Regions from separate parts of the Microbacterium sp. CH-015 genome, predicted to be linked through region 1. Evidence: predicted binding sites of a transcription regulator. Region 1 holds the regulator's gene; the other holds the start of a gene.
What was found. The regulator LexA, encoded in region 1, represses DNA repair genes until DNA is damaged. The targets are predictions, from matches to a motif close to TCGAACANNTGTTCGA.

Region 1 (15,752 bases):
CCGCCACCACCGGCCACAGCGGATAGACTGCAAGGCTGACCTGGAAGGAACTCATGACAGACACCACCGACACCGACATGCGTGACGCCGACGACACGCCCGTCGACCCGGTCGACCGGGTGCTCGCGCGCGCCGAGGCGCGGTCGGGCGTGCATGTCTTCGGAGCCGCTCAGGCGCTGCAGGATGCCGCCACCGTCGCCTACGGCGACACGGACGGCGAGCAGTGGGATCGCGAGGAACGCGCGGCGCTGCGACGCGTTCCGGGGCTGTCCACCGAGCTCGAGGACGTCACCGAGGTCGAGTACCGGCAGCTGCGGCTGGAGAACGTCGTGCTCGTGGGCGTCTACCCGCAGGGCTCGCACGAGGACGCCGAGAACTCGCTGCGCGAGCTCGCCGCGCTCGCCGAGACGGCCGGCTCGGTCGTGCTCGACGGCGTGCTGCAGCGGCGCCCGCATCCCGACCCCGCCACCTACATCGGCCGCGGCAAGGCCGCCGAGCTGCGGGACCTCGTCGCCGCCGTGGGCGCCGACACCGTCATCGCCGACACCGAGCTCGCCCCCAGCCAGCGACGTGCGCTGGAGGACGTCGTCAAGGTCAAGGTGATCGACCGAACCACCGTCATCCTCGACATCTTCAGTCAGCACGCCAAGAGCCGCGAGGGCAAGGCCCAGGTCGAGCTCGCTCAGCTCGAATACCTGCTGCCGCGCCTGCGCGGCTGGGGTGAGTCGATGAGCCGTCAGGCCGGTGGACAGGTCGGCGCCGGCGGCGCCGGTATGGGATCGCGCGGACCCGGTGAGACGAAGATCGAGCTGGACCGCCGCCGCATCCGCACCAAGATGGCGCAGCTGCGCAAGCAGCTGCGTGACTTCGCGCCCGCCCGTGAGGCCAAGCGCAGCGAGCGCAAGCGCAACACGATCCCGTCGGTCGCGATCGCCGGCTACACCAACGCGGGCAAGTCGAGCCTGCTCAACCGGCTGACCAGCGCCGGCGTGCTCGTCGAGAACGCACTGTTCGCGACGCTCGACGCGACGGTGCGCCGCGCCGAGGCCGCCGACGGACGCGTGTACACGCTCACCGACACCGTCGGCTTCGTCCGCAACCTGCCGCACCAGCTGGTGGAAGCGTTCCGCTCCACCCTGGAGGAGGTCGGCGACGCCGACGTTCTCGTCCACGTGGTCGACGGATCGCACCCCGATCCGGCCGCGCAGCTGGCGACGGTCCGCGACGTCATGGGCGACGTCGGGGCGCGGTCGACGCGCGAGATCGTCGTGTTCAACAAGGCCGATCTCGTCGACGACGACACCCGACTGGTGTTGCGCGGACTTGAGCCCGGTGCGCTGTTCGTGTCGTCTCGCACCGGTGAGGGCATAGAGCAGCTGCGGGCCGCGATCGAGGCGGCGCTGCCGTTGCCGGCGGTCGAGGTGCGCGCACTCGTGCCGTACGACCGCGGCGACCTCATCAACGCGATGCACGAGAGCGCGCACATCGTCTCGACCAGCCACGAAGAGGGCGGCACCGCCGTGCACGCGCACGTCTCCGAGCGCCTGGCCGCCGAGCTCGCCCCGTACGCCGTCTGACGCGACCGGCAAGAGGCCGCAAAGGCGGTGCTCAGGTCAGCGTGATCGGAGGGATGCCGGGGGTCTCGAACCCGAAGACCTGTCCCAGGAAGGCGAGTTCGGTCTCCAGAGCGTGCACGATCGTCTCGGCACGCCGGAAGCCGTGGCCCTCGCCCTCGTAGCGGACGTAGGCGTGCGGCACGCCGTGCGCGGCGAGCGCGTCGCGGATGGCTTCGGCCTGCGACGGCGGGACGACGGGGTCGTCGGAGCCCTGCAGCAGGAGCACCGGCACGTCGAACCCCTCGATGTGGGTCAGCGGCGACCGCTCCCGGTAGACCTCCTCGGTCTCGGGCAGCGGCCCGATGAGACCGTCGAGGTAGTGCGCCTCGAAGCCGTGGGATGCCGCGGCCAGCGCACGGGCGTCGCCGACGCCGTAGCGGGAGATCCCGGCGGCGAACACATCGGTGCGGGCGAGCGCCGCGAGCACGGTCCAGCCGCCCGCCGAGCCGCCCTTGATCGCGAGGCGGGCGGGATCGGCGGCACCGGTCGCCGCGAGGCCGGATGCCGCGGCGGCGACGTCCGCGACATCCACCACGCCCCACTGCCCGCGAAGCCGCTCGCGATAGGCGCGCCCGTATCCGGTCGAGCCGCCGTAGTTCACCTCCAGGACCCCGATGCCGCGGCTCGTGAAGAACAGCACGCGGCTGTCGGCAACGCCCGTCGCGCGCCCGGTGGGGCCGCCGTGGGCGAGCACGAGGTACGGCGGGCGCTCGCCGTCCGCGCCGCGCGCCACCGGGCTTGCCGGGGGATGGACGAAGGCGTGCACGTCGCCGGAAGACCCGGACACCGTCAGCGGCGCCGTGCGCGGCAGCCACGCGCGCTTGATCCCCAGGGACGCGCCAACGATCTGTCGGGCGGTCCCGGCATCCGCGTCGATGAGCCAGATGCCCGTCGTCTCGGGCGCCGTCCCCGAGACGAGCGCCTGGTGACCGCGCACCGCCTCGATGAGGAGGTCCCCGGTCGCCGGCAGCGCGACGGGGCTCACGTCGCCCGTGGGACCGATGAGCACGAGGCGGTCGGAGCCGTCGCTGCGGACGGCGAGGATCCGTCCGCCCTCGAGGACGCCGTACCAGCGCATGCCCAGCGACCACAGCGGTCCGCCGGTGTCCGCGTCGGCGGGTGCGAGAGGGATCGGCGGGATGCCGGCATCCGCGCTCACCTGCCACGGGTTCCAGAAACCGGTGGTGTCGTCGAGGAAGACGAGGGTGCGCTCGTCACGCCACTCCGGCTGCAGGACCGCGCCGGAGCCGCCCGCGACGTCGACGGGGGCGGCGGGGGTGTCACCGTCGATCCGGGCGATGCGCAGCCGGCTGTGATCCCACGGCATGTCGGGGTCGTCCCACCCGATCCACGCCAGCAGCGCGCCGTCGGGAGACAGAGCCGGCTGGGCGAGGAAATCGGTTCCCGTCGCGAGCGTCCGCACGTCGCCGGTCGCGACGTCGATCGCCACGATCGCACGCGTCGCGGCGTCGGTCCCGGCCGCCGCCGTCACGTCGCCGGCCGCGTCGGCACCGGTGGCGCGTTCGCGCACCGCGAGGAGGGTGCCCGCACCCCAGCGGAGGCCGCCGTAGCGGTGGGCAGGGTCCGCCGTGAGCGGCTGCGGCGCGCCACCGGGGAGCAGCCGCCAGACCTGCTGGTCGCTCTTCTCGACGAAGAAGAGACGGCCGTCGTCCGTCGCGGCCCACGCGCCGCCGCCGTAGTCGTGCACCGCCGACCGGGCGCTCCACGGGGTCGGCAGCACGGTCTCGATCGCGGTTGCCGTCGCCGTCAGCGCGCGGCGGAACACCGCGGTGCGGCCGCCCTCGGCGGGGACCGACTGCCCCCACCAGATCTCGTCGCCGACGAAGGCCGCGCCCTCCAGCCGCGGCGACGCCGCCGAGGCCCACTCCGCCGTCAGCGGCGACGGCCAGCTGCCGTAGGGGAGGGCCGGGAGCGCGGGGGTCTCGGACGTCTCGGGGCGGTCGGGGTGCGCAGCGGTCATCCGGCCACGCTACCGGCGAGATGACATCTGCCGTCATACAGCGCGCGCGGCCATCGCACGCCCCTACAGTGGACGCATCGACGCCCGCAGCTGCGGGCACGCGCCCGGCACCGACCGGGCAGGAGCGACAGCCGAGCCCGGCACCCGCCCGCGACGAGCGCACGTGTGCGCGCATCCGCGGCCGACCGGCTGACCGACCCTGACCCGAGAGCGACGATGACCCGCGCGACGATGTCCCTCCCCGAGACGTCCCCCGATACGCCCGTGCCGGCCGCCGCCGCGCCGTTCTCGTTCGAGATCTACCCGCCGCGCACCGCCGCGGGCCTTCCCGCCCTCTACGAGACCATCCGGGTGCTCGCCGACGCCGGTCCCCGATTCATCTCGGTGACGTTCGGCGCGGGCGGCTCGACGACCGACCGATCCCTCGCGGTCCTCACCCACATCCTCCGCGAGACCGCCGTGCCGCCCGTCGCCCACCTGACCTGCGTCGGCAGCACCTATGCCGACGCGACCGCGGTCATCCGCGAGTTCCTCGACGCCGGGATCACGCGTTTCCTCGCCTTACGGGGGGATCCGCCGGCCGGTACCGCCGAGGAGGACATCTATCTCGGCGACCTCGAGTCGGCCGCGCAGCTGGTGCAGCTCATCGACCGGGTGCAGGCGGAGTGCTCGCCGTACCGCGAGCAGGAGATCCCCGGGGTGCCCGGCGCCGCGCGGGTGCAGCCGGCGCCCCGCGTCGAGATCGCCGTGGCCGCATTCCCGAACGGGCATCCGCGCTCGCGTCACCGTTTCGAGGACATCGATGCGCTGCTGGCGAAGCAGGCCGCGGGCGCCACGTCGGCGATCACGCAGCTGTTCTTCCACGCCGACGAGTACCTCGCCTTCGTCGCGCGTGCCCGCGCCGCGGGGGTGCGCATCCCGATCGTCCCCGGCATCATGCCGATCACCTCCCCGGCGCGCCTGCGTCGCGTGCTGGAACTCACCGGTGATCCGCGGCCGGACGACCTCGGGGAGGCGCTGGAGACGGCGACGGATGCCGCGGCGCAGCGCGCCGTCGGGATCGCGCACGCGGCGGACCTCGCACGCGCCGTCCTGGACGGCGGCGCGCCCGGCATCCATCTCTACGCCTTCAACAATCACGAGACCGTGCTGGCGGTGCTGCGCGCCGCCGGCCTCATCGAACAGGAGACCCTCGCATGACCACTCCCGCCTTCCCCGCCGGCACCATCCTCGGCTACCCCCGCATCGGACGGCGCCGCGAGCTCAAGCGTGCCCTCGAGCAGCACTGGGCCGGGGAGATCGACGAGGCCGAGCTCGACCGCGTCACCGCCGAGTTGCGCCGCGCGACGCGGGAGCGCCTCGCCACCCTCGGGCTCGGCCGCGGCGACTCGGCGATTCCGGAGTCGTTCTCCTTCTACGACCAGGTGCTCGACGCCGCCCTCACCGTCGGCGCGCTGCCGGAGCGGTTCGGCGCGCTGCGGGCTGCCGACGGGTCGATTCCGCTGGCGGCATACTTCGCGGCGGCGCGCGGTCTCGGTGAGGCTGCGCCGCTGGAGATGACCAAATGGTTCGACACGAACTACCACTACCTCGTCCCCGAGATCGGCCCCGAGACCGACTTCCGGCTCTCCAGCGATCGGTTCGCCCGGCAGGTCGCCGAGGCGCGCGCCGACGGCGTGACGGTGCGGCCCGTGATCGTCGGCCCGGTCACCCTGCTCGCGCTGGCCAAGCCCTCAGACGCGGCTCCCGCAGGGTTCGCGCCGCTCGACCGGCTCGATGACCTGCTGCCGGTGTACGCCGACCTGCTCGCGGCACTCCGCCGGGCGGGCGCCGAGTGGGTGCAGCTCGACGAGCACGCCCTCGTGAGCGAGAGCCTTGATGTGGATGCCGCCTCTCTCGCCGCCGTGGCCGCGCGCGCCTACGCCGTGCTCGGGGCGGCGACGGAGCGCCCCGCCATCCTCGTCGCCGCCGGCTACGGTCCGCTCACACCTGAGGCATGGCGCGCGCTCGGCGCAGCGCCGGTCGAGGCGCTCGCGATCGACCTGCACCGCGGTGGCGTCCCGACGGCGGTACCGGGGCTGGCGGGCAAGATGCTCGTCGGCGGTGTGATCGACGGTCGCAACATCTGGCGCGGCGACCTGGGTGCCGCAGCCGAGCGCCTGGCCTCGCTGGCCGGTCTCGGCGCGGCGGGCGTCGCGGCCGGGACGTCCACATCGCTGCAGCACGTGCCGCACGACGTCGCCGACGAGACCGCGCTGGATGCGCGTCTGGCATCCTGGCTCGCGTTCGCCGACCAGAAGGTCGCGCAGGTCGTCACGCTCGCCCGTGGACTCACCGATGGGCCCGCGGCGATCGCGGCCGACATCGCCGACGCCGCGGCCGCGCTCGCTGACCGTCGCAGCGCGCCGGGCGTGCGGGACGGGGCGGTGCGGAGCCGTGCCGCCGCGCTGACGCCTGCCGACGCGGAGCGCGGCGACCTCGAGCTGCGGGCCGCCGCGCAGCAGTCGCTGGGACTTCCCGTCCTGCCGACCACGACGATCGGCTCCTTCCCGCAGACGGGCGACATCCGCCGCGCCCGCGCCGCGCACGGCCGCGGCGAGCTCACCGCTGTCGAGTACGCGCAGTTCCTGCGTGACGAGATCGCGCGGGTGGTCGCGCTGCAGGAGGACCTCGGGCTGGACGTGCTCGTGCACGGCGAGGCGGAGCGCAACGACATGGTGCAGTACTTCGCCGAGCACCTCGACGGCTTCGCCGTGACGCAGCACGGCTGGGTGCAGTCATACGGGTCGCGGGCCACGCGCCCGTCGATCCTGTGGGGCGACGTCGCACGGCCGGCGCCGATCACGGTCGACTGGGCGCGCTTCGCGCAGTCCCTGTCGGACAAGCACGTCAAGGGGATGCTGACCGGCCCCGTCACGATCCTGGCGTGGTCATTCGTCCGCGACGACCAGCCGCTCGCCGACACGGCGAACCAGGTCGCGCTCGCCCTTCGGGATGAGATCGCGGACCTCGAAGACGCCGGCATCCGGATCATCCAGGTCGACGAGCCCGCCCTCCGCGAGCTGCTGCCGCTGCGCCGCGCCGATCAGGCGTCGTACCTCGACTGGTCGGTACGCGCCTTCCGCATCGCGACGGCGGGGGCGGCAGCGCCGACGCAGATCCACACTCATCTCTGCTACTCGGAGTTCGGTGTCGTCATCGAGGCGATCGCCGCGCTGGATGCCGACGTCACGTCGATCGAGGCGGCGCGCAGCCGTGGTGAGGTGATCGGCGACATCGCCGCGTCGGGCTTCGCGGCGGGCATCGGTCCCGGCGTCTACGACATCCACTCTCCGCGCGTGCCGAGCAGCGCGGAGATCGAGTCCCTGCTGCGTCGCGCCGCCGCTGAACTGCCGCTGCGACAGGTGTGGGTCAACCCCGACTGCGGCCTGAAGACGCGGGGGTACGACGAGACGGTGGCGTCGCTGCGGAACCTCGTGACAGCCGCGGACCGGGTGCGCGGCGAGTTGCAGCCCATCGGCTGAGTCTCACCACGCGGCGGCTGCGACGTCCTCCGGGCGTCGCTGCAGCACCTCGACGAGCCACCACACGATGAGGGAGACGACGAGCACGAGGTGCGGTGAGGGCTCGGTGGCCGGCGCGCGTCGCCGTCGCCCACACGTCGGCGAACGCGTCGGAGGTCACGACCCGGGTCACCGCGCCGTGGACGAGGTTCTCCAGGCCCGCAGCGGCCGGCTGCTTGAGCAGTGTCAGCGCCAGGCGGTGGCGATCGACACCGGGACGAGGATGGCGGCGATCACGATGCACAGGGCCGAGACGGCGGCGCGCCAGCGGCCGCGGGACGGACGCGCGGCAGGTGCGGCGGCGACGCCGGATGCCGCACGCAGCTGCGCGTTCTCGGCTTCGAGTTCGGCCAGGCGCGCGGCGAGTTCGGGGCTGTCGGTCATGGCGACATTGTGGCGCGCGCACGGCCCGCGGCAGGCGGAGTGCTCCGGACCTCAACCTCGACGGGTGACTCAGACGGCGCGGAGCACGGCGACGACCTTGCCGAGCACGACGGCGTCGTCGCCGAGGATCGGCTCGAACGCGCTGTTGCGGGGGAGGAGCCAGGTGTGACCGTCGCGCTGGCGGAAGGTCTTCACGGTCGCCTCGCCGTCGAGCATGGCGGCGACGATGTCGCCGTTGTCGGCGTTCGGCTGCGAACGCACCACGACCCAGTCGCCGTCGCAGATGGCCGCGTCGATCATCGAGTCGCCGCTGACCTTCAGCATGAACAGGTCGCCCTTGCCCACGAGCTGGCGGGGAAGCGGGAAGATCTCCTCGACCTGCTGGTCGGCGGTGATGGGGACGCCGGCGGCGATGCGTCCGACGAGCGGTACGAGCGCCGCGTCGCCGAGGGCCGGCGTCATGTCGGCGGGGTTCTCGGCTGCCGAGCCCGGCAGGTCGATGAGGACCTCCATCGCGCGCGTCTTGCCGGCGTCGCGGCGCAGGTAGCCGCTCAGCTCGAGCTGATTCAGCTGGTGGGTGACGCTGGAGAGCGACTTCAGTCCGACGGCGTCACCGATCTCGCGCATGCTGGGCGGATAGCCGTGCCGCGCGATGGAGGCCTGGATCACCTCGAGGATCTTCAGCTGCTTGTCGCTCAGGCTCTTGCGTCGGCGGGTCTGGGGCTTGTCGGCCATGTCGCGCGCTCCTTCGATCGCGGCCTCCGGAAGGCGTCGCCTTCGAATGTCGGAGGTTGGTGATGGGGTCATCTTGTCGAAACCGTATCCGGTTCCGGAGGTCTCCGCTCGCAGCGCCACGCGTGTCGCGTTCGATCCATCTCCGATCCGGGAAGGGCTTGACAATCAGATTATATCGAAGATAGCTTCGGTACAGAGATTCGCATCCGACTCTCCCGGCCGAGAGCCGGGTGCGAATCTCTAACATCCGCAGGCATCCGTCCTTGAGGAGGAACCCATGACCACGATCGACATCCTCGGCGCTTCGCCCCGCCGCGCCGTGCTCGGCGCCGCACCCGCGACGCGACTGCGGCTGACGCGTCGCGGTCGCCGGGTCCTGGCCTTCCTCGCATCGGTGCCGGCGATCGTCGCCCTCAGCATCGCGATCATCTCCGGCGGTGGCGCACTCGCCACGTCCGACAGCGGCGCAGGCGCCGCATTCGAGAAGGTCACCGTCATGCCCGGCGACACCTTGTGGTCGATCGCCGAGAGCGTCGCGCCGCAGGCGGACCCGCGCGACGTCGTCGATGCGATCATGCGGCTGAACGCCCTGCCGTCGGGCAGCCTCGACGCCGGCGAGACCATCGCGATCCCGCTGGAGTACAGCGCCGCACGCTGACCCGCCCTCTACGATGGTCAGGGTGAGCGCCCGTCTCGAAGACCTCCCCTCCTCGCTGGAGAACCTCCTCCGTCCCGACCTCCGCGGTCTCACGCCATACGGTGCGCCGCAGGCGCCGCTGCCGGTCGCGCTGAACGTCAACGAGAACACCCACCCCGTCCCAGAGGAGGTCGCCGACGACATCCTCGACGGCATCGCGCGCGCGCTGCGCGAGGTCAACCGCTACCCGGACCGCGAGTTCACCGCGCTGCGCGAGGGCTTCGCCGATTACCTCGGTCACGGTCTCGCCCCCGATCAGATCTGGGCGGCCAATGGTTCCAACGAGGTGCTGCAGCACCTGCTGCAGGCGTTCGCCGGCCCGGGACGCACCGCGTTCGGGTTCGCCCCGACCTACTCCATGTATCCGCTGCTGACCCGTGCGACCGGCGCATCGTACGTGTCCGGCACGCGCGGGGTGGACTACACGCTCGCCCCCGAGGACGCCGCCGCGCAGGTCGCGCAGGCTCGGCCCGACGTCGTGTTCCTGTGCGCGCCGAACAATCCGACCGGCACCCCGCTCGGGCTCGACGTCATCGAAGCGGTGTACGACGCGACCGACGGCATCGTGATCGTCGACGAGGCGTACCAGGAGTTCGCGCCCCGCGACTCCCGCTCGGCCCTGACGCTGTTGCCGGGCCGGGAGCGGCTCGTCGTCTCGCGCACGATGAGCAAGGCGTTCGCTTTCGCCGGCGCGCGCGTGGGCTACCTCGCCGCCGACCCCGCCGTGATCGACGCCCTGCGCCTCGTCCGCCTGCCCTACCACCTCAGCGCGCTCACTCAGGCGGCCGCTGTCGCGGCACTGCGTCACGCGCCGGCCATGCTCGCGATGGTCGACGACATCGTCGCGCAGCGCGATCGCATCTCCGCGACGCTCGCCGCGCTGGGCTACACGCCCTACGAGAGCTGGACGAACTTCGTGCTGTTCTCCGGTGTCGCCGACCCTGCGGCGACCTGGCAAGCGCTGTACGACCGGGGCGTGCTGATCCGCGATGTCGGCATCGCGCACAGCCTGCGGGTCACGGCCGGCACTGAAGCGGAGTCGACAGCGTTCCTCGACGCGCTCGCGTCGATCGGCGACGCCGGCCGCGCGTAGCCCGCGTCGCGGCATCCGGCCGACGTCGGCGCGGCGCACGGCGCCGATAGACTCGCGGCATGAGCACTCCTGCGTCCCGGACGGCGGCGATCCGCCGCGCGACGAGCGAATCGACGGTCGAACTCGAGCTCGACCTCGACGGCACCGGTCAGAGCCACAGCGACACCACGGTGCCGTTCTTCGACCACCTGCTGACGGCGTTCGCGAAGCACTCGCTGACCGATCTCACGGTGCGCGCGTCCGGCGACACCGACATCGACGCACACCACACCGTCGAGGACGTCGCGATCGTACTGGGACAGGCGATCCGGCAGGCGCTGGGGGACAAGAGCGGCATCTCGCGCTACGGCGACGCGCTCGTGCCGCTGGACGAGGCGCTGGCGCAGGCCGTCGTCGACATCAGCGGGCGCCCCTATCTCGTCCACACCGGCGAGCCCGTCGGCTACGAGCACCATCTCATCGGCGGACACTTCACCGGATCGCTCGTGCGGCACACGTTCGAGGCGCTGGCCTTCAACGGCGGCCTCACGGTCCACGTCACGGTGCTCGGCGGTCGCGATCCGCACCACATCGCCGAGGCCGAATACAAGGCGTTCGCGCGGGCGTTCCGGCAGGCGAAGGCGCTCGACCCGCTGGTGCAGGGCGTTCCCAGCACGAAGGGCGCGCTGTGACCGACGCTGCCACGCGGCCCCTCGTCGCGGTGCTGGACTACGGGTCGGGCAACGTCCACTCCGCCGTCAAGGCGCTCGCGGCGGCCGGCGCGGACGCCCGGCTGACGGCGGATCGGGGACTGATCCAGGATGCCGCGGGTCTCGTCGTCCCCGGCGTGGGTGCGTTCCGCGCCGTCATGGAGGCGCTGCGCGCGAGCCGCGGCGACGAGGCGATCGAACGGCGGCTGGCCGGCGGGCGTCCGGTCCTCGGGATCTGCGTCGGCATGCAGGTGCTGTTCGAGCACGGGGTCGAGCGCGGTGAGGAGACCGAGGGGCTCGGCGAATGGCCCGGCGCGGTCACCGAGCTCGATGCGCCCGTGCTGCCGCACATGGGGTGGAACACCGTCCGGGCGGGGGAGGGCTCGGTGCTGTTCGACGGCATCGCCGACGAGCGCTTCTACTTCGTGCACTCCTACGGCGCCCAGCACTGGTCACTCGAGGTCATGCGGCCGTTCCGCGAGCCGGTGCTGACCTGGTGCGATTACGGCACGCCGTTCCTGGCGGCCGTCGAGAACGGACCGCTGTCGGCGACGCAGTTCCATCCCGAGAAGAGCGGTGCCGCCGGCATCCGCCTGCTCGGCAACTGGATCTCGGCGTTGCCGTCGGCCGGGTAGTCTCTCTCCTTGTCTTGCATTCACCGCACCCGCACACGCGGGGAGATGACCCACCCACTGGAGCCATGAACGATTTCGCGTCGACCCCCGAACTGATCCTGTTGCCTGCTGTCGACGTCGCCGACGGAAAGGCGGTGCGGCTGACGCAGGGTGAGGCCGGCACCGAGACGAGCTACGGCGACCCCGTCGAGGCGGCGCTGACCTGGGCCCGTGACGGCGCGCAGTGGGTGCACCTCGTCGACCTCGACGCCGCGTTCGGTCGCGGCAGCAACGCGGCGGTACTGCGCAAGGTCATCAAGCAGCTCAAGGGCGTGCAGGTGGAGCTGTCCGGCGGCATCCGCGACGACGCGACGCTGGAGGCGGCGTTGGAGTCCGGGGCCGCGCGCATCAACCTCGGCACCGCCGCGCTGGAGAACCCGGAATGGGCCGCCGACGTCATCGGCCGCTACGGCGACGCCATCGCCGTCGGGCTCGATGTGCGCGGCACGACGCTCGCCGCCCGCGGCTGGACCCGAGATGGCGGGGACCTGTGGCAGGTGCTGGAGCGCCTGGAGGATGCCGGATGCAGCCGTTACGTCGTCACCGACGTCACCAAGGACGGCACGTTGAAGGGCCCGAACCTCGACCTGCTGCGCGAAGTGACCTCACGCACCGTGAAGCCCGTCGTCGCCTCCGGCGGCATCTCCAACCTCGACGACATCGCGGCGCTGCGCGAGCTCGTCCCGCTCGGTGTGGAGGGCGCCATCGTGGGCAAGGCTCTCTACGCCGGCGCGTTCACGCTGGCTGAGGCGCTGGATGTCGCCGCAGGCTGAGCACCCCGCCGACTCGGCCGGAGTCCCCTGGGAGGGGCGTTCGTTCGAGCCGAATCCCCATTCCGGCGACGACGGCTCGGCCGACCCGGCGCTGCTGGCGGCACTGACCGCGTTCCACGCCGGCCAGGGCGACGCCGTCGCCGTGGTCGAGGCCTACCGCACGGCGCGGCTGCTGATCCCGCTCGTGGCGGAGACGGGGAGCGCCGGCCAGGCGCTCGAACCGGAGGTCGGACCGTACGGGCTGCCGGTCGACAAGACGCAGGAGCTGTCGATCGTGACCGTGGCCGCTCCCGACGGGCGCAAGGTCCTGCCGGTGTTCACCTCGGTGACCGCGATGGCGGCGTGGGACCCGAAGGCGCGGCCGGTGCCCGCCGACGGTGTGCGCACGGCGCTGTCGGCCGCGGCCGATGACACCGATCTGATCGTCATCGACCCGGCATCGGTCACGGAGTTCGTGTTGCGCCGTCCCGCGGTCTGGGCGATCGGGCAGGGTCATCCCTGGGAGCCGGCGCACGCCTCGCCGGAGGTCTTCGCGGGGCTGCAGGAATCGATCGGCGGTGAGCTGGGCGTGCTCGATCTGTCCGTCGCGGCCGGCGACCCGCACGCGCGCCTGCGCGGCCCGGAGCTGGTCGTGCGGCTGCATCTGATCGACGGGCTCGATCAGGGCGAGCTCGACGCGATCCTGCAGCGGCTCGCCGCTCGCTGGGCGGCGGACGATCGCATCGCCGTGCTCGTCGACTCGCTCACGGTCAAACTCGTCCGCGCCTGACCCCAGACCCGCTCCGCGGGGTCAGGTGACCGGGCCGGTCCACTTCTCGCCGGGACCCTTGCCGATCTCGTCCGGGATGACGGAGGCCTCACGGAAGGCCAGCTGCAGCGAACGCAGGCCGTCTCGGAGGGACCGCGCGTGCATGTCGCTGATCTCGGGGGCGCCGGCGGTGATGAGTCCGGCGAGGGCGTTGATGAGCTTGCGTGCTTCATCCAGATCGAGCTGGGCGTCGGGGTCGTCGGCGAGTCCCGTCTTCACGGCGGCGGCGCTCATAAGGTGCACGGCGGCGGTCGTGATCACCTCGACAGCGGGGACGTCGGCGATGTCGCGGCTGGCCGCCGCGGCGGCGCGCTCCTGCTCCTCCCAGCGGGCGAGGCGCTCGGCGTCGTGCGGGTCGGGGGCGTCGATCGTGTCCACGTGCTGCTCTCTGCTAGACTGAGCGGGCGCCGGAGTGTTCTGCTCCGGATCGAAAGAGGATCACATCCCACCCGCGCTTGCCGCTCCAGGCTACCGGGTCACGCACTCCGCCCCGCTCGTTGGGGTAGCCACGCCGGCTTGCGGCGGGGATCAGGGTGCAGACGAAGCCGACGTGCGCGTCGTGCGGGGTGGACGTGAGACTCTTCCGCCCGAGACACCTCCCGTGTCCCGGTGGCACCCACCCGTACGACTAAGGAGTTCCGCATCAGCGATCCCCGCACCAACGACCGCATCCGCGTCCCCGAGGTCCGCCTCGTCGGGCCGAACGGTGAGCAGGTCGGTGTCGTCCGCATCGAGGCCGCACTGCGCCTCGCTCAGGAAGCAGACCTCGACCTGGTCGAAGTCGCCCCCAACTCGAAGCCTCCCGTGGTCAAGATCATGGACTACGGCAAGTTCAAGTACGAGGCTGCCCAGAAGGCCAAGGAAGCGCGACGCAATCAGGCCAACACGGTCCTCAAGGAGGTCCGTTTCCGCCTGAAGATCGAGGCGCACGACTACACGACGAAGCTCAAGCGCGCCGAGGGCTTCCTGCAGGCGGGCGACAAGGTCAAGGCCATGATCCTCTTCCGCGGCCGTGAGCAGTCCCGGCCCGAGCAGGGTGTGCGCCTGCTCCGCAAGTTCGCGGAGGATGTCGCCGAGTTCGGCACCGTGGAGTCCAACCCTACGATCGACGGCCGCAACATGGTGATGGTGATCGCACCGCACAAGAACAAGTCCGAGGTCAAGACCGAGCAGAACGCGCAGCGTGCTGCCAACAAGGAGGCGGCGCGCCAGGCGAAGACCGTCACCGCGGACGCCCCCGCCGCCGACGACGCCGCTGCCGAATAGCAGCGTCACCGGCACCACAGACTCCCGCCCCGCGGGAACCACAACGAAGGATAGAGACATGCCGAAGCAGAAGACCCACTCGGGTGCCAAGAAGCGCTTCAAGGTCACCGGTAGCGGAAAGATCAAGAAGCAGCAGGCGAACCTCCGCCACAACTTCGAGGGCAAGCCGACCAAGCGCACCCGCCGCCTGTCGGCCGACAAGATCCTGGCTCCCGGCGACGCCAAGGTCGCCAAGAAGCTCCTCGGCATCTGAGCGCCGACGCAACGTGAGGAAGTAGAAGAAATGGCTAGAGTCAAGCGGGCTGTCAACGCCCACAAGAAGCGTCGCGTCATCCTCGAGCGCGCCTCCGGTTACCGCGGACAGCGTTCGCGCCTGTACCGCAAGGCGAAGGAGCAGGTCACCCACTCGCTCGTCTACGCGTACCGCGACCGTCGCAAGCGCAAGGGCGACTTCCGCCGCCTGTGGATCCAGCGCATCAACGCCGCCAGCCGCGCGAACGGCCTGACGTACAACCGTTTCATCCAGGGTCTCGGCCTTGCGGGTGTGCAGGTCGACCGTCGCATGCTCGCCGAGCTCGCCGTGAACGAGCCCAAGACGTTCGCGTCGCTCGTCGAGACGGCCAAGAACGCTCTGCCCGCGGACGTCAACGCGCCCAAGGCGTAAGCACCGCAGCAGCACACGGTAGAGGGTGTCCTCCATTCGGGGGACACCCTTTCTCCGTAGGATGAGAGCGTGCTCGAGAACCCGCGTTCCCCCCGCGTGCGCGCCGTCGCCAAGCTGACCAAACGCAGCGCCCGGCAGGAGACCGGTCTGTTCCTCCTCGAGGGCCCCCAGGCCGCTCGGGAGGCCCTGGCGTTCCGCCCGGACACCCTCGTCGAGGTGTTCGCGACGCCCTCGGCGATGGAGCGCCACCAGGACATCCGCGACGGGGCGAAGGATGCCGGGGTCGAGATCGTCCTCACCACCGAAGCGGTCCTGGACGCCATGGCCGACACGGTCACCCCGCAGGGCATCGTCGCCGTCGCGCGGCAGTCGCCGACGTCCCTGCGGGACGTCTTCGCCGCCGGCCCCCGCCTCGTCGCGATCTGCGAGGAGGTGCGCGACCCCGGCAACCTCGGCACGATCATCCGCGCCGCCGATGCCGCCGGGGCGGACGCCGTCGTCCTCACGGGGCGCACCGTCGACCCCTACAACCCCAAGGTCGTCCGCGCGACGACGGGGTCGCTGTTCCACGTGCCGGTGGCCGTCGGCGCCGACCTCACCGAGGTCGTCGAGCGCGCGAGGGCCGTCGGCCTGCGGGTCGTGGCCGCCGATGTCGAGGGAGCGGACTTCCTCGCCAGCCGTGATCTGCTGAGCGAGCCGACGGCGTGGCTGTTCGGCAATGAGGCGCGCGGCCTCGAGGACGACGCCCTCGCACAAGCCGACCTGGCGCTGCGCCTGCCGATCTACGGTCGCGCCGAGTCGCTGAACCT
Region 2 (15,752 bases), on a different contig from region 1:
GCTCCGCGATCCGCGACGCGTTCTCCGGCGGCGGCGCGGGCATCACCTACTCCATCACCACCGACCCCGACGCCGACCAGGTCGCCGTCCGCGAGGACGTGCAGTCCGCGCTCGCCGACATCGACGATGCGGGCACGATCACCGTGGCCGCCGGCCAGGGCGGCTTCGGCTCCAGCGACGTCGAGGTGGATGTGACCGCGCCCGACGCCGACGCGCTGCAGCAGGCGACGGATGCCGTGGTCACCGCGCTCGAGGGCAAGGAGGGCCTCGGTCAGGTCACCTCGAACCTCTCGGCATCCCTCCCCTACGTCGCCGTGTCGGTCGACCGCGACAAGGCCGCCTCGCTGGGACTGTCGGAGGTCGCCGTCGGCGCGCTCGTGTCGAACACGATGCAGCCGCGGCAGGCGGGCACGGTCGAGATCGACGGCACGTCGCTCACGGTCTACCTGCAGGCGGCGTCGGTGCCCGGCACCATCGACGAGCTGCGCGCCCTGCCGATCGCCTCGGCGGCGGGTCTCATCCGCCTGGATGAGGTCGCGACGGTCGAGCAGAGCCAGGGCCCGACCTCCATCACGACGCAGCGCGGACAGCGCACGGCGACCGTGACGGTGAGCCCGTCCACCGACGATCTGAACGCGGCATCCGCCACCGTCACCACCGCTCTCGACGGAGTCGACCTGCCGACCGGCGCCGACGCGAAGATCGGCGGCGTGCTCACCCAGCAGCAGGACGCGTTCGCGCAGCTGGGTCTCGCGATGCTCGCGGCGATCCTGATCGTCTACATCGTCATGGTGGCGACCTTCAAGTCGCTGCGGCAGCCGCTCTTGCTGCTCGTCTCGGTGCCGTTCGCGGCGACCGGCGCGATCCTGCTGCAGATCGCCACGGGCGTGCCGCTGGGCATCGCCTCGCTCATCGGCGTGCTCATGCTGATCGGCATCGTCGTGACGAACGCGATCGTGCTCGTCGACCTCGTCAACCAGTACCGCGAGAAGGGGCTGAACGCCCACGACGCCGTCCTCGCCGGCGGATCGCGACGTCTGCGGCCGATCCTCATGACGGCGCTCGCGACGATCTTCGCGCTCACGCCCATGGCGCTCGGGATCACCGGCCACGGCGGGTTCATCTCGCAGCCGCTCGCGATCGTCGTCATCGGCGGTCTCGTGTCGTCGACCGTGCTGACCCTGCTCGTGCTGCCGACGCTCTACAACCTCGTGGAGGGTGCGCGCGAGCGCCGCGCGGCCCGCCGGTCGCGGGCCGCGAGCCCCGACCTCACCCCCGTCGACACGAGCGACCTGCACCCGCGCCGCGCGCTACGCGCATCACCGGGACAGGAAAAGTCGCCGACACAGGAGGCGTGAGCGCTCACACGTCCTGTCTCGGTGAGATCTCCTGTCTTGGTGCGCTGCGGGCCGGGTGCTGTGGGGCCGGGTGGTCTCACAGGTGGGACCGGTACAGTGGTGCGGTCGGCTCTGAACACCGCGCATGCGCGGATGGGTGTGTGAGTCCCGTTTGTATGTTCATGGGGCCGATGGTGAGCGTCACTCGATGCACATCACCATCACTGTGAATGGCCCCCGGCCGACGATTGTCCGGGTTGCTCTGCGCCGTCTCGGCGTCGAGCGCTGTTCTCGCACGAGACAACCCAGAAGGACACTCCCATGCCCAAGAACAAGAAGCCGGCCGGCGGCCGCGCACAGAACTTCGAGCCGCGCTACGGCGCGAAGAAGACCTCGTACCATGACCGGTCGGTGGGCGAGACGAAGCGCACCCGCCCTGGTCAGGCCTCCGCCGGCACCGCCGGCAGCAAGAGCCCGAAGCACCGCGGGTACCGTCCCGCCGACGAGCAGGCGCCCGAGAAGAAGCAGCGCTGGACCGCGCAGGAGCGCGCCGGCCGCGACGAGGCCCGCGGCATCCGCAACCAGGCCCAGGGCGCGCGACGCGACGACCGCGGGGGTCGGCCTGACCGGGGTTACGGCGACCGGCCCGACCGGGGTTATGGCGACCGGCCCGACCGGCGTTATGGCGACCGGGACCGCCGGAACTCCACGGATTCGCGCGCAGATCGCCGCGAACAGTCCGATTTCGGCTCTCGTGGCACGGATCGGTGGAGTTCCGACCGCCCGGCGCGTCGCTTCGACGACCGCCCGCGTCCCGCACGCAACTCCTTCGATTCGCGGGGAGACCGGCCTGATCGTGCCGATTTCGGCCGGAACGGCACGGATCGAAGGAGTTACGAACGCCCGGCCCGGGGCGAGCGCCAGCCGCGCGACGACCGCCGCACATTCGGTGACGCCCGTCCGTCGTTCCGCGACGACCGCGAGCGTCCCGCACGCAACTCCTTCGATTCGCGGGGAGACCGCCCTGATCGCGCCGAATCCGGCCGGAGCGCCACGGATCGAAGGAGCTACGACCGCCCCCGCCGCGACGACCGTCCGCGCCGCGACGACCGTCCGGCTCGTTCGTACGACGACCGTCCGCGCCGCGATGACCGTCCGGCTCGCGACGACCGCGCCCGCCGCGATGACCGCCCCGCTTACGGTGGCAACCGGTCGGACTGGAAGCAGGACGAGAAGGATGCCGCACGTCGCGCCGCGTACGAGCAGCACGCCGACACGGTCCACGAGAAGCTGCAGGCCGAGGCCGTTCAGGCCGAGGCGGTCGCCGATGTGACGTTCGCGAGCCTCGGGCTCGGCGACAACATCGTGCGCGTGCTGAGCGATCTCGGCGCGGCGTCCCCGTTCCCGATCCAGGCAGCGACGGTCGTTCCGATCCTCGAGGGCAAGGACGTGCTCGCGCGCGGGCGCACCGGATCGGGCAAGACGATCGCCTTCGGCGCGCCGCTCGTGGAGTCGATCCTCCGCAGCCAGGCCGGCAAGCGGCGCGAATTCGGCCGCAGCCCCAAGGCCCTGATCCTCGCGCCGACGCGCGAGCTTGCGCTGCAGATCGACCGCACGATCCAGCCGATCGCCCGGAGCGTCGGCCTCTTCACGACCCAGATCTACGGCGGCGTGCCCCAGGCGCGCCAGGTCGGCGCGCTGAAGAAGGGTGTCGACATCATCATCGGCACCCCGGGCCGCATCGAGGACCTGCAGAACCAGGGCAAGCTCGACCTCTCCGAGATCCGCATCGTCGTGCTCGACGAGGCCGACCACATGAGCGAGCTGGGCTTCCTCGAGCCGATGCAGCGGATCCTGCGCCTGGTCGAAGACGGCGCCCAGAAGCTGCTGTTCTCGGCGACGCTCGACCGCGAGGTCGCCGCGCTCGTGGACGAGTTCCTCGTCGACCCGGCCGTGTACGAGGTGGCCGGAGAGGACCAGGACTCCGGCACGATCGACCACCGCGTGCTCGTGATCGACCACCGCGACAAGGCCGAGATCCTGACGAGCCTCGTCGACCGCGACGGCAAGACGCTCGTCTTCGCGCGCACCCGCGCCTACGCCGAGATGCTCGCCGAGCAGTTCGACGACGCCGGCATCCACGCCGTCGCTCTCCACGGCGACCTCAATCAGGCCAAGCGCACGCGCAACCTGGAGCGGCTGACGTCGGGGCGCGTGAATGTGCTGGTCGCAACGGATGTCGCGGCGCGCGGCATCCACGTCGACGACATCGACCTCGTGATCCAGGCCGATGCCCCCGACGAGTACAAGACGTACCTGCACCGCTCCGGCCGCACCGGGCGCGCCGGCCGCAGCGGCACCGTCGTGACGCTCATCACCCGCCAGCGTCGCCGTCGCATGACCGAAATGCTGGAGCGCGCCGAGATCGACGCGCCGTTCGAAGAGGCCCGCATCGGCGACGACGTGCTCGAGGAGCTGTCGGGACGTCAGGTGGTCCCGGCGTAGCAGCGGTTCGTCGGGGTCTCACGCAGGGGCCGGATGCCGAGAGGCTGCGCGTCGGAACGGGACGAGCGGCCGAGGGTACCCGAGCCCCTGCGGAATCCGCAGGGGGTCGTCTGCGGTGCGGCGGCGTCCGTAGGGTCGGGCGCATGCGACTCCGATATCGACATCGAACCACCGCATCGCTGACGCTCGCCGCCGCTGTGCTGACGGCATCCCTCACCGGCTGCACCGGCCCGCAGTCCTCACCGACCGGCGAGCCCACGCCGACGGAGACCGTGACGGTCACGGCGTCGCCGTCCCCCGCGGCGCTGGTCATCCCCGATTGCGGGCAGCTCGTCCCCATCGAATCCGTCCGGCAGGTCGAGCGGTGGAGCGAGGTCATTCTGATCCAGACGATGGAGGGCACGGCGCTCGCCGGCAACCTGCCGGGTCCCCTCGCACGGGATGCGGCGAGCCGCGCGCAGCAGAACCGAGGGTGCCTGTTGGGCGTGCCGCAGTCGGATTCTGCCGTCGGCGTGTACACCCTCGACATCGACGCCCCGACACGGGACAACCTCATCGACGCGCTGCGCGCGGACGGCGGGTACGCCGAGTCGGAGATCGACGGGGCGCCGTCCTTCGCCATCGCGACGGACGAGGGGCTCGGGGGCACGACCGTCTCCTACACGTTCGTGGGCGACGCGTGGCTCATCCTCCGGGGCAGCCTCATCGATTCCGAGACGGCCGCACACGTCGCAGCGCCGGCCGTCGCGGAGCTGCGTGCGGCCAATCCGGGCCTCGACGACCGCTGACACGCGCGGTGCGCCCGACGGCGCATCCGACCGAGCGTCAGAACAGCCGGGCGGGTGCGAGGGTCGCCGCCGCGGCGGACGCGCGGGCGCCGCGCGCTGTCGTCCGCACCGGGCCAGGTCGGGCGGGTCGCGTCTCGACCTCTTCCTCGGCACCCCCGCCCAGCCGGTGCCTCCGCAGCAGCGGGCGCACTCGCGCGGCGAGCCACTTCCGATAGCCGGCCGGTGCGTAGACCGACGCACCAGGGTAGAGCCCGCGATACGCGGGCACGAGTTCGGGGTGCTCGCGCTCCAGCCAGGTCCAGAACCACTCGCGCGCGCCTGGCCGCAGATGCAGCGCCCCGTAGACGACGCGCACGGCGCCGGATGCCGCGATGCGCGCGAGCGCGTCGTCGAGCACCGCGGTCAAATCGGTCAGGTGGGGCACGATCGGCATGAGGAAGACGGTCACCGGGAACCCGGCATCCGTCGCCGCGCGCACGGTGTCCAGGCGCGCCTGGAACGTGGGGGCGCCGGCCTCGAGGGTCTGGCGCAGCGCCTCGTCCGGCATGGCGATCGACATCGCGATCGAGACCGGAACGCGCGACGCAGCATTCTGCAGCTGCGGCAGGTCGCGCCGCAGCAGCGTCCCCTTCGTGAGGATCGAGAACGGCGTGCGGCTGTCGGCCAGCGCGTCGATGATCCCGGGCATGAGCCGATAGCGGCCTTCGGCGCGCTGGTACGGGTCGGTGTTGGTCCCGAGGGCGACCGACTCGCGCGACCAGCTCGGCGCCGCGAGCTCGCGCCGCAGCACGTCGGCGACGTTGACCTTCACGACGATCTGGCTGTCGAAGTCGCGCCCCGCGTCGAGGTCGAGGTAGGTGTGCGTGTTCCGAGCGAAGCAGTAGGCGCAGGCGTGACTGCAGCCCCGGTACGGGTTGACGGTCCAGTCGAACGGCATCGCGGAGGCGCCGGGCACGTGGTTCAGGGCGGACTTCGCGTGGACCTCGTGGAAGGTCATTCCGGCGAACTCGGGCGTCGTGACGGTGCGCACGTGACCCGTCATCGCTCGCAGACCGGCCATCGAATCCAGACCGGGCAGGGCCGCGGCATCCACGCCATCGATCATTTGTCCCTGCCACCGCATACGAAAAGTAGAACATAAATACGATGGGGACGACAATCCCCGCCGCGTGACGCCGCGTGAAACCGAGTACCATTGCTGCTGGGATTGCATCCCACATCTTCGACACTCGACGACGAGAGGCAGGCGCAGCATGGAGCGCGAGATCTACGACGAGGACCACGAGGCGTTCCGCGACGTCGTCAAGGAGTTCCTCAAGCGCTACGCGACCGAGGAGAAGCGCAAGCAGTGGGAGGCGGACGGCGAGATCGACCGCGCCACCATGCTCGCCGCCGGTGAGGCCGGCATCATCGGACTGTCCGTGCCGGAGGAGTTCGGCGGCGCCGGGATGCTGCAGGACTACCGCTTCCGCGCGATCGTGCTCGAGGAGACGATCGGCGCCGGACAGGGCTCGCTCGCCGGCGCGTTCGGCATTCAGGACGACCTCGCCGTGCCGTACATCGTGCACATGGGCACGCAGGAGCAGAAGGAGAAGTGGCTGCCCGGAATGGCGACCGGCGAGATCCTCGGCGCGCTCGCGATGACCGAGCCGGGCGCCGGGTCCGACCTCCGAGGCATCAAGACGACCGCCAAGAAGGTCGACGGCGGCTACCTCGTCAACGGTGCCAAGACCTTCATCTCCAGCGGCAAGACCGCCGACATGGTCGTCACGTTCGTGAAGACCGGCGAGGGCAACCGGCCGGACGCCTTCAGCCTCCTCATCCTCGAAGACGGCATGGAGGGCTTCGACCACAGCAAGAAGCTCGAGAAGATGGGCTTCCACGGCTGGGACACCGCCGAGCTCAGCTTCACCGACGTCTTCGTCCCCGACGCGAACCTCATCGGCGGCAAGGAGGGCATGGGCTTCATCCAGCTCATGATGAACCTGCCCCTGGAGCGCCTCTCGATCGGTGTCGCCGCTGCCGCCGCCGGTGAGGCGGCCTTCGTCTGGACGCGCGACTACGTGCTCAGCCGCGAGGCGTTCGGCGAGCGCATCGCCGACTTCCAGAACACCCGCTTCCGCCTGGCCGACATGGCCACCACCGTCGACGTCATGTGGGCCTACAACGACCGCGCGATGTTGCTCTACAAGGACAAGAAGCTGACGGCCGAAGAAGCGGCGAAGGTCAAGTTCTGGTCGACCGACCGCGAGGCGGAACTCCTCGACGTCGGCGTGCAGCTGCACGGCGGCTACGGCTACATCACCGAGTACCCCATCGCCCGCGCCTACCTCGACGCCCGCGTACACCGCATCTACGGCGGCACGAACGAGATCATGCGCGATCTCGTCTCGCGTCAGATCGTCGGCAAGAAGTAGCTCGCGACGCCGGATGCCGCGACCGCCCCGCCGGGCGGGCGCGGCATCCGGCGTTTCGCGTTCGGAAAGCAGGCCGGATCGACCGAAACGGGCGTTGCGGCATCCGGATCGGCCGGTTCAGCCTGCTTTTGCGACGTCGGCGGGCCGCCGCCGGGCGAGACGCGCGACGCCCGCGGCGCGCAGCCGGTCGGCGATGACGAGGCCGAGGGCCACCGCCCCGAACTCCGACGCGACCAGGACGACGACGTAGAGCGCGACGACCCACCCCTGGAACGCCTGCATGTCCGCGGCCGTGACGGTCCAGACGGAGTAGAACGCCGCCAGCAGCGTGGCGCCCACGAGATACAGCCACCGCGACCAGCGCCGGTACAGCGTGACCAGGAACGGCAGCTCGATGAACGCGGCGAACATCACGTTCGTGACGACGATGGCCGCGCCCGTCGTCGACAGCGGGGTGGCCACGAGGCCGGAGATCAGACCGGTCAACAGGGCCGCGCCGGGGCGCTCGATCAACCGCATCGCGACGACGAACCCGATGACCCACGCACCGGCGACGATCGCGGAGACGGGTGGCATGGTCGCGTAGGTCGCCGTCGAGAAGGCCGTCGCCGGGATGATCAGCAGGCCGGTCGCCACGCCGATCGCGGCGCAGGTCAACAGGTACGCCGTCGTCACCTTGCCCATCAGTGCGCTCCGCCGACGGCGGCCTGAGCCTGCTGCGACTTGGGGGCGGGCGACGCCGCCCCCACGCGCCAGTAGCCGACGAAGCTGATCCGGTCCTTGTCGACGCCCTGCGCGACGAGGTGGCGGCGCGCGGCGGTGGGAAGGGACTGCTCGCCGACGATGAAGCAGTGCGCGTCGGATGCCGGTGTCTCGAGCTGCTGCAGCGTCTCCAGCGCGAGGGAGCCGGGCTTCGCCGCGGCATCGCGCACCAGCCACCGCACCTCGACGCCCGCCGGCGCCGGGAATTCCAGCACGTCGTCCGCCGACGGCGCCTCGATCAGCGCGACTCCGGTGGCCGAGTCCGGCAGCGACGCGCAGATGCCGGCCACCGCGGGCGCACCCGTCTCGTCGGCCACCAGCAGCACGCTCTCGACGCCGCGCTGCGGATTGAAGCCGAGACCCTCGTCGATCACGACGACAGACTCGCCCGGCACCGCGGCATCCGCCCACCGCGATGCGGGACCGGCCGTCGGACCCGAGGCGTGCAGCACGAAGTCCACATCGATCTCCGGGCCGCCGCTCGGACCGGACGCGCGGTACGCGCGCACCGTGTAGTTGCGCATGACGGGGCGGACGCCGTCGGGGATCCGGAGGTACTTGAGGTACCCGAAGATCTTGTTCGCCTTCGCGGGGATGCGCTCGAGCCCCTCATCGCCGCCCTCGCCGCTGTGTGGCAGGAAGATGCGGAACCACTGGTCGTAGCCCATCGGCGTGAAGCGCGCGATCTCGCCGCCGCCGAGCGTGATGCGCATCCAGTGCGGCGTGAGGCGCTCGGTGCGCACCACCTGCAGGTGGATGAGTTCCTGCGATGCGGGCTTCACGAGGCTGGAGAAGCGGGCCATGGGGTGTCCCTTCAGAGCGTCCAGGGGAAGAAGGCGATGAGGATGCCGGCGCTCAGCGCCCAGAACGCGATCACGAACGCGGTGTCGCGGCGGCGCCAGGGCACGAGGTGGCGCTCGGTGCGGTCGGGGTGCGCGCCGAAGGCGCGGGCATCCATCGCGAGGGCGACGCGCTCGGCGTGGCGGATCGCCCCGGCCAGCAGCGGCACGATGTAGCCCCACCACCGGGCGAGCGCCGCGAACGGGCCGCGCCCGCCGTGCGATCCGCGGACGCGATGCGCCTGCCGGATCACCTCGAGCTCGTACCCGAACCGCGGCACGAAGCGGAACGCCGCCAGCGCGGTGTAGCCGATGCGGTACGGCACGCGCAGCTGCTGCACCATCGCGCGGACGATGTCGGGGCCGGTGCTGGTCAGACCGGCGATGAGCGCCAGCGCGATGATCGCGGCCAGGCGTACGCCGGTGGCCATGCCGATGAGCAGGGTACCGCCGTACAGCGACCAGCCGCCCACCTGCAGGATCGTGACGGCGGTGTCGACCCGCGAGGCGTCGATCCACACCGCCATGCTCGCGCCGATCAGCGCGGCCCCGGCGGGGAGCGCGACGAGCAGCAGCAGCGCGAGGCGCCCGGTGAGGCGGGCGCCCGCCAGCAGCACGACGTAGGCCAGCGCGAGAAACGCCAGCGGCGTCGCGATGTCGCGGACGAACACGAGCAGGATCATCGCCGGGACGGGCGCGGCGAACTTGGCGAGCGGATTCAGGCCGTAGAGGAACCGGCCGGCCGGCGCCTCGACCGCCCACGGGTCGACCACCGCGGCCGTCACGACGCCACCTCCCCGGTGGGCGTGCGGGCGGCGGCAGGGCCGTGGTCGGGCGCGGACGGGTGATCGGGTGCGGACGGCAGGTCTCCCAGGCGGACGACGCCCGCGAGCGACGGATGCCGGCGGAGGCCGGCGAACGCGCGACGCAGCGGCGGCTGCCGCAGTCCCGCGGCGCGCAGCAGTGCATCGTCGGCGAAGACGGCGGAAGTTTCGGCATCCGCCACGATGCGACCATCGCCGACGACGATCGTGCGGTGCGCGTACTCGGTGACCAGCTGCATGTCGTGGGTCACGACGAGGATGGTGGTGCCGGCCCCGCTGAGCTCGCGGAGGAGGTGCATGAGCTCGTCGGCGCGCGCCCGGTCCTGTCCGAACGTCGGCTCGTCGAGGGCGAGCACGGGAGCCCCCGCGACGAGCGCCGTGCCGACGGACAGTCGCCGTTTCTGCCCGCCGGACAGGAGGAACGGGTGCACGTCGGCCTTGCCCTCGAGGCCGAACCGGCGCAGGACGTCGAACGCGTGCTCGCGCACCTCGGGCTCGGGCAGCCGCTGCAGCCGCAGGCCGTGGGCGAGTTCGTCGTACACGGTGTGCGCGATGAACTGATGCTCGGGGTTCTGGAAGACGAACCCGATGCGGCGCGACAGCGTGCGCAGGTCGGTGCGTGCGACATCGACGCCGTCGACCGTGACCTGGCCGCGCGGCACCCGCACGACGCCCGCGATCGACTGCAGCAGGGTCGTCTTGCCCGCGCCGTTCGCGCCGACGATCGCGACGAACTGCCCGGCGGGCACGTCGAGGTCGATGCCGTGCAGGATCTCGGCGCGCCCGCGGCGGGTGCGCAGGCCGGTGACCCGGATGATCGGTTCCGAAAGCAGGCTGGATTGCGCATTCGGGCCGGGCTGCGGGGCAGAAGTGTCGATCCGGCCTGCTTTTGGAACGGAAAGGGCGGATGCCGGGGTGCTGGATGCGGCGGATCCGGGAGCCGGGGTGCTGGCTGCGGCGGCTGCGGCAGATCCGGGGGCCGCGGATGCCGGGGATGCCGGGGCGCCGGATGCCTGCGTGCTTGCGGCGGATGCGGCGGATCCGGGGGCCGCGGGAGCCGGGGCCGCCGCGGCCTCGAGGGCGGCGTGCAGCTCGGCGGGCTCCAGCGGCAGCGGATCCAGCGTCCAGCCGGCGGCGCGCAGGCGCAGCGCGGCGATCGTCGACACCGGCAGCCATACCCCCATGGCGTGCAGCTCCTCGGCGCGGGCGCGCAGGACGGCGTCGACGGTCCCGTCGGCGTACGTGCGGCCGTCGTGGTCGAGCACGACGACGCGGTCGGTGATGCCGACGACGGCGTCGAGGTTGTGCTCCACGAGCAGGATCGCCCGGTCGCCCGCGGCGACGAGCTCGCCGAGCGCGGCGTACACCTCCTCGATTCCCTGCGGGTCGAGATTGGCCGTCGGCTCGTCGAGCACCAGCAGCGGTGAGCCCATCGCGAGCGCACAGGCGATCGCGAGTCGCTGCTTGCCGCCGCCGGACAGCCGGTCGGGGTTCTCGTGGCGCCGGTCCCACAGCCCGACGCGGCGCAGGGCGTCTTCGGTGCGGGCCAGCACCTCGTCCACCGGAAGGCGCAGGTTCTCCGGCCCGAAGGCGACCTCGTCGAGAAGTGTCCCCGTCACGAGTTGCGCGTCGGGGTCCTGGAACACCATCCCGACGTGCGTGCTGAGCTCCGACACCGGCGTCGTGGCCGCGTCGCGTCCGTCCACGAGCACCGTCCCGGTCACGGTGGCCGGCACGGCGTGCGGGATCAGCCCGTTCAGCGCCAGCGCGAGCGTCGACTTGCCGGCGCCGCTGGGGCCCAGCAGGAGCACGACCTCGCCGCGGGAGACCTGGAACGACGCGGATGCCGGGGCCGCGGCATCCGCCCCGTCGTGACGGATGCCGAGGTCGTCGACGCGCAGCAGCGGTGTCGGCGTCGTGGCGGGGTCGGCCGTGACGGCCGCTCCGGGGACGGCAGAGGTCACGGGAAGTCCCAGCGGTCAGAACAGAGGAGTCACCTTAGGTTAGCTGAGCCTAAGTTCCGCGCCAACACTGCGCCGTCGACCCCGCCCGCCTTGCCGCCTTGGCCGCCCTGGCCGCCCCGGCACCCTCGACGCCCTCGGCGCCCCGATCCCGGCGCCCCGCCCCGATCCCGGCGCCCCGCCCTGACGGATTCCGAGGAGACGACGGATGCCGAGGAGCGAACCCCGGCATCCGGTCCTCGGAATGCGGCTTTCTCCTCGGAATCCGGCGCCCACGCCGCTACGCCCACGCCGCCGACGACCCGGCGCCCGACCCGGCGCCGCACCGCCCGCCGGCGTCAGCGCGCGGCGGTCTGCCGGGCGACGCCCGCCCGCCGCAGCGAGGCGCCGATGCCGAGGCCCAGCGCCGTCCACGCCACGGGGCCGAGCACCGACAGGATGAGGTAGGCCACCTGCGCCCACGGCGCGAACGCGCTCAGATGCGCCGCGAAGAACACCGCGACGGCGACGATGACGCCGATGATCACGGCGGAGATGAAGAAGCGCCACGGCCCCCAGGCGCGGTAGCGGGTGAGGGCGGCCACGCCCTCCTGGATCGCGCCGAACAGCAGCGCCGTGCCGATGAACCGCAGCGCCCACGCCGGGTTGAACGCCGTCGCGACGAGCGCCGCGAGCACGTGGGTCAGGATCGCGACGAGCGGCATCCGCAGCACTTCCTGCGCGACGATGCCCGGCAGCACGTGCGCGCCGAGGACGAAGCCGTAGGCGATGGCCAGCGGCGAGGCGAGGATGAGCGGCGTGAGGATGCCGGCGATGCCGCCGACGATTCCGGTTGCGACCCCGATCGCCGCGCACACGAGCAGCACGCGCGTCGAGAGGAGCGTGTGTCGGGCCACCCCTCCAGCGTAGCCGTCCGCCTCCGCCGGTCCGGCCGTGAAAACCCGTCCGCGCGGGTCAGCCCCGCCGCCGGCGCTGCGTGAGGCGCACGGCGGGCAGCGGCGGAGCGGGGATGCGCTCGGCGCCGTGACCGACCACGTGACCGAACCGCGGCGCGCCGGCCTCCCAGTCCTCGCGCGCGGCGACGATCTCCTCGTGGGTGCGGCCGACGAAGTTCCACCACATGACGATGTCCGCCTCGAACGGCTCGCCGCCGAGGACGAACAGGGTGCTCTCGCGCTCGGCGCGGACCTCGATCTCATCGCGACGGATGCCGAGATACAGCAGGCTCTGGTCGGCCAGCGTCACCGGTTCAGGGGTCGACACGATCGGTGCGCCGTCGACCCCGACGAGGGCGTACTCCCACGCCGGTTCCAGCGGCAGGAGCACCCGCCCTCCGGCGGGGATGCGCACCTCGGCCCCCGCGATCGGCGTGTACATCGCGGCGGGTGAGGTCGCCCCGGCGAACGCGCCCACGACGACCGTCGCGGTGGCGCCGTCGCCGAGCTCGACCACGGGGAGATCCTCGTGCCGCTCGAAGGCGGGCGCCCCGTGGCGCCGCGTCTCGGGCAGAGCGACCCACAGCTGCAGGGCGTCCAACGCCACGGCATCCTCGCCGACGGAGTACTCCGAGTGCGCGATGCCCGCCCCGCTGGTCATGAGGTTCAGCGCCCCGCGCCGGACGAGGACGTCGCTGCCGAGGACGTCGCGGTGCCGGACCTCGCCGACGAAGGGCCACGTCACGGTCTGCAGGCCGATGTGCGGATGCGGCTCGACCCGCATCTTCGCGACCTGCGGCCCGAACCGGTCGAGGAAGCACCAGGCGCCCACCATCGGCAGCTCCCGCTGCGGGAGACTGCGGTGCACCTCCATCGCCCGGACGCCGCCGAGCGGCACCTCGCGCGCCTCCAACAGCAGCGCCCGCGGGCCGTCGCAGGCCTCCTGCCGGAGGGCGTCCTCGGGCCCCGCGTCGAGTCTCGTCATCCCCGCATGGTCCCGACGCCCTCGTCGCCGGGCAGCCGATCCTCCAGCGGTGCGGCGTCGGCGGTCTCGACGTCGCGCGGACGCCACCGGACCTCCAGGCCCGGGACCTCGTGCTTCTGCAGGTACTTCACGACGAACGGGCACACCGGCACGACGGCTTCGCCGCGCGCGGCGACATCGGCCATCGCTCCGCCGACGAGGGTCGAGCCGAGGCCCCGGCCCCCGAACGCCGGGTCGATCTCGGTGTGCGGGAAGACGAGCCTGCCCTCGGCATCCGCCTCGAATTCGGTGAACCCTGCCACCGTGTCGTCGACGATCACCTCGTACCGGTGCTTGTCGTCGTTGCGGACGATGCGGACCTCGTCGGCCATGTCGGCTCCCTCCGTCGGTGTGTGTGTCCAACGTAAGCGCGCGGGCTTCTGTTCCGCCAGGGAGGGAGGTGCGGATGCCGCTTGTCGCGCCATCGGCGCCGTTCGTCGCATCGTGCGCACTCCGCCCCGACACCCGGACGTCGTCCTTCTTACCCTGGTGCGGCGCGATGATGCGCCCTGTGAGGAGATCCGATGAGTGCACCTTCATCACGCCGCGGTTCCGCCGTGGCCGACGACCCCGAGATCGTCACCGACCCGTCCCTTCCCCCCGTCGCCGTCACCGACGAGCAGGAGCGCGAGGCCAGCCGCTGGACCTGGCCGAAGATCGTCCTGTGGGTGGCGATCGCGCTGCTCGGCGGCCTCGCGTGGGTCATGCTCGCCGTCGTGCGCGGCGAGACCGTCAACGCGATCTGGTTCGTCTTCGCGGCCGTCTGCACCTACCTGATCGGCTACCGGTTCTACTCGAAGGTCATCGAGCGCTACATCACGCGCCCCGACGACCGGCGGGCGACTCCGGCCGAGGTCCGCTCGGACGGCAAGGACTACGTCCCCACCGACCGCCGGGTGCTGTACGGCCACCACTTCGCCGCCATCGCCGGCGCCGGACCCCTCGTCGGCCCCGTCCTCGCGGCGCAGATGGGATACCTCCCCGGCACGATCTGGATCATCGTCGGCGTCGTGCTCGCCGGCGCGGTGCAGGACTACACGGTGCTGTTCTTCTCGATGCGCCGCGGCGGCCGCACGATCGGCCAGATGGCCCGTCAGGAGCTCGGCCGGATCGGCGGCACGGCCGCGATCATCGCGTCGCTGCTCATCATGCTGATCATCGTCGCGATCCTCGCGCTCGTCGTGGTCAACGCCCTGGGCGAGAGCCCGTGGGGTGTGTTCTCGGTCGCGATGACGATCCCGATCGCCCTGTTCATGGGCGTGTACCTGCGTTACCTGCGCCCCGGCAAGGTCACCGAGGTCTCGCTCATCGGCTTCGTCCTGCTGATGTTCGCGATCGTCGGCGGCGGCTGGGTCGCCGGCACCGAATGGGGCCAGGCGATCTTCCACCTCGACCGCACCACGATCGCCGTCGGCATCATCATCTACGGCTTCATCGCCGCGGTGCTGCCGGTGTGGCTGCTGCTCGCCCCCCGCGACTACCTGTCGACGTTCATGAAGATCGGCGTCATCGTCATGCTCGCCGGCGCCATCGTGCTGGTGCGGCCGGAGATCTCCGTGCCCGCCGTCACGATCTTCGGCGAGAACGGCCTGGGCCCGGTGTTCGCCGGACCGCTCTTCCCGTTCCTGTTCGTGACGATCGCCTGCGGCGCTCTGTCGGGCTTCCACGCGCTGATCGCCTCGGGCACCACCCCGAAGCTCATCGAGAAGGAGAAGCAGACCCGCTTCATCGGGTACGGCGGCATGCTCATGGAGTCGTTCGTCGCGATCATGGCGCTCGTCGCGGCCGTGTCGATCGACCAGGGCATCTACTTCGCGATGAACGCCTCGGCCGCCGCGACCGGCGGCACCGTCGAGGGCGCCGTCGCGTTCGTGAACTCGCTGGGCCTGACCGGAGTGCATCTCACCCCCGAGATGCTCACGACCACGGCCGCCAACGTCGGCGAGGAATCGATCGTCTCGCGAACCGGCGGCGCGCCCACGCTCGCCCTCGGACTCGCGCACATCATGCACCAGTTCCTCGGCGGAACCGCCCTGATGGCGTTCTGGTACCACTTCGCCATCATGTTCGAGGCGCTGTTCATCCTGACCGCGGTGGATGCCGGGACGCGCGTCGCGCGCTTCATGCTGCAGGACTCGATCGGCGCCTGGGTGCCGAAGTTCCGTGACGTGACGTGGCGGCCGGGCGTCTGGATCTGCACCGCCATCATGGTGGCCGGCTGGGGCACGATCCTCATCCTCGGCGTCACCGACCCGCTCGGCGGCATCAACACCTTCTTCCCGCTGTTCGGCATCGCCAACCAGCTGCTCGCCGCGATCGCGCTCGCCGTGGTCATGGCGATCGTGGCCAAGCGAGGTCCG

Region 2: the regulator LexA is predicted to act here: its motif matches at 5,762-5,777, upstream of ACPYN4_RS14170 (Rv2578c family radical SAM protein).

What each region holds. Positions count from the first base shown of each region.
Region 1 is NZ_JBNAFJ010000001.1:540,932-556,683, forward strand. Features, by position in the region: gene hflX (GTPase HflX) at 54-1,577, shown strand; gene ACPYN4_RS02530 (S9 family peptidase) at 1,609-3,597, opposite strand; gene ACPYN4_RS02535 (methylenetetrahydrofolate reductase) at 3,763-4,797, shown strand; gene metE (5-methyltetrahydropteroyltriglutamate--homocysteine S-methyltransferase) at 4,794-7,121, shown strand; gene ACPYN4_RS02545 (hypothetical protein) at 7,347-7,544, opposite strand; gene lexA (transcriptional repressor LexA) at 7,614-8,279, opposite strand; gene ACPYN4_RS02555 (LysM peptidoglycan-binding domain-containing protein) at 8,557-8,937, shown strand; gene ACPYN4_RS02560 (histidinol-phosphate transaminase) at 8,951-10,069, shown strand; gene hisB (imidazoleglycerol-phosphate dehydratase HisB) at 10,129-10,740, shown strand; gene hisH (imidazole glycerol phosphate synthase subunit HisH) at 10,737-11,393, shown strand; gene priA (bifunctional 1-(5-phosphoribosyl)-5-((5-phosphoribosylamino)methylideneamino)imidazole-4-carboxamide isomerase/phosphoribosylanthranilate isomerase PriA) at 11,459-12,205, shown strand; gene ACPYN4_RS02580 (SseB family protein) at 12,189-12,974, shown strand; gene ACPYN4_RS02585 (DUF1844 domain-containing protein) at 12,996-13,391, opposite strand; gene infC (translation initiation factor IF-3) at 13,623-14,279, shown strand; gene rpmI (50S ribosomal protein L35) at 14,338-14,532, shown strand; gene rplT (50S ribosomal protein L20) at 14,563-14,943, shown strand; gene ACPYN4_RS02605 (TrmH family RNA methyltransferase) at 15,013-15,752, shown strand, end outside.
Region 2 is NZ_JBNAFJ010000013.1:12,285-28,036, reverse strand. Features, by position in the region: gene ACPYN4_RS14185 (efflux RND transporter permease subunit) at 1-1,358, shown strand, start outside; gene ACPYN4_RS14180 (DEAD/DEAH box helicase) at 1,659-3,842, shown strand; gene ACPYN4_RS14175 (hypothetical protein) at 3,986-4,630, shown strand; gene ACPYN4_RS14170 (Rv2578c family radical SAM protein) at 4,668-5,753, opposite strand; gene ACPYN4_RS14165 (acyl-CoA dehydrogenase family protein) at 5,884-7,047, shown strand; gene ACPYN4_RS14160 (ECF transporter S component) at 7,165-7,731, opposite strand; gene ACPYN4_RS14155 (siderophore-interacting protein) at 7,731-8,612, opposite strand; gene ACPYN4_RS14150 (energy-coupling factor transporter transmembrane component T family protein) at 8,624-9,433, opposite strand; gene ACPYN4_RS14145 (ABC transporter ATP-binding protein) at 9,430-11,436, opposite strand; gene ACPYN4_RS14140 (ECF transporter S component) at 11,772-12,329, opposite strand; gene ACPYN4_RS14135 (pirin family protein) at 12,388-13,353, opposite strand; gene ACPYN4_RS14130 (GNAT family N-acetyltransferase) at 13,350-13,724, opposite strand; gene ACPYN4_RS14125 (carbon starvation CstA family protein) at 13,917-15,752, shown strand, end outside.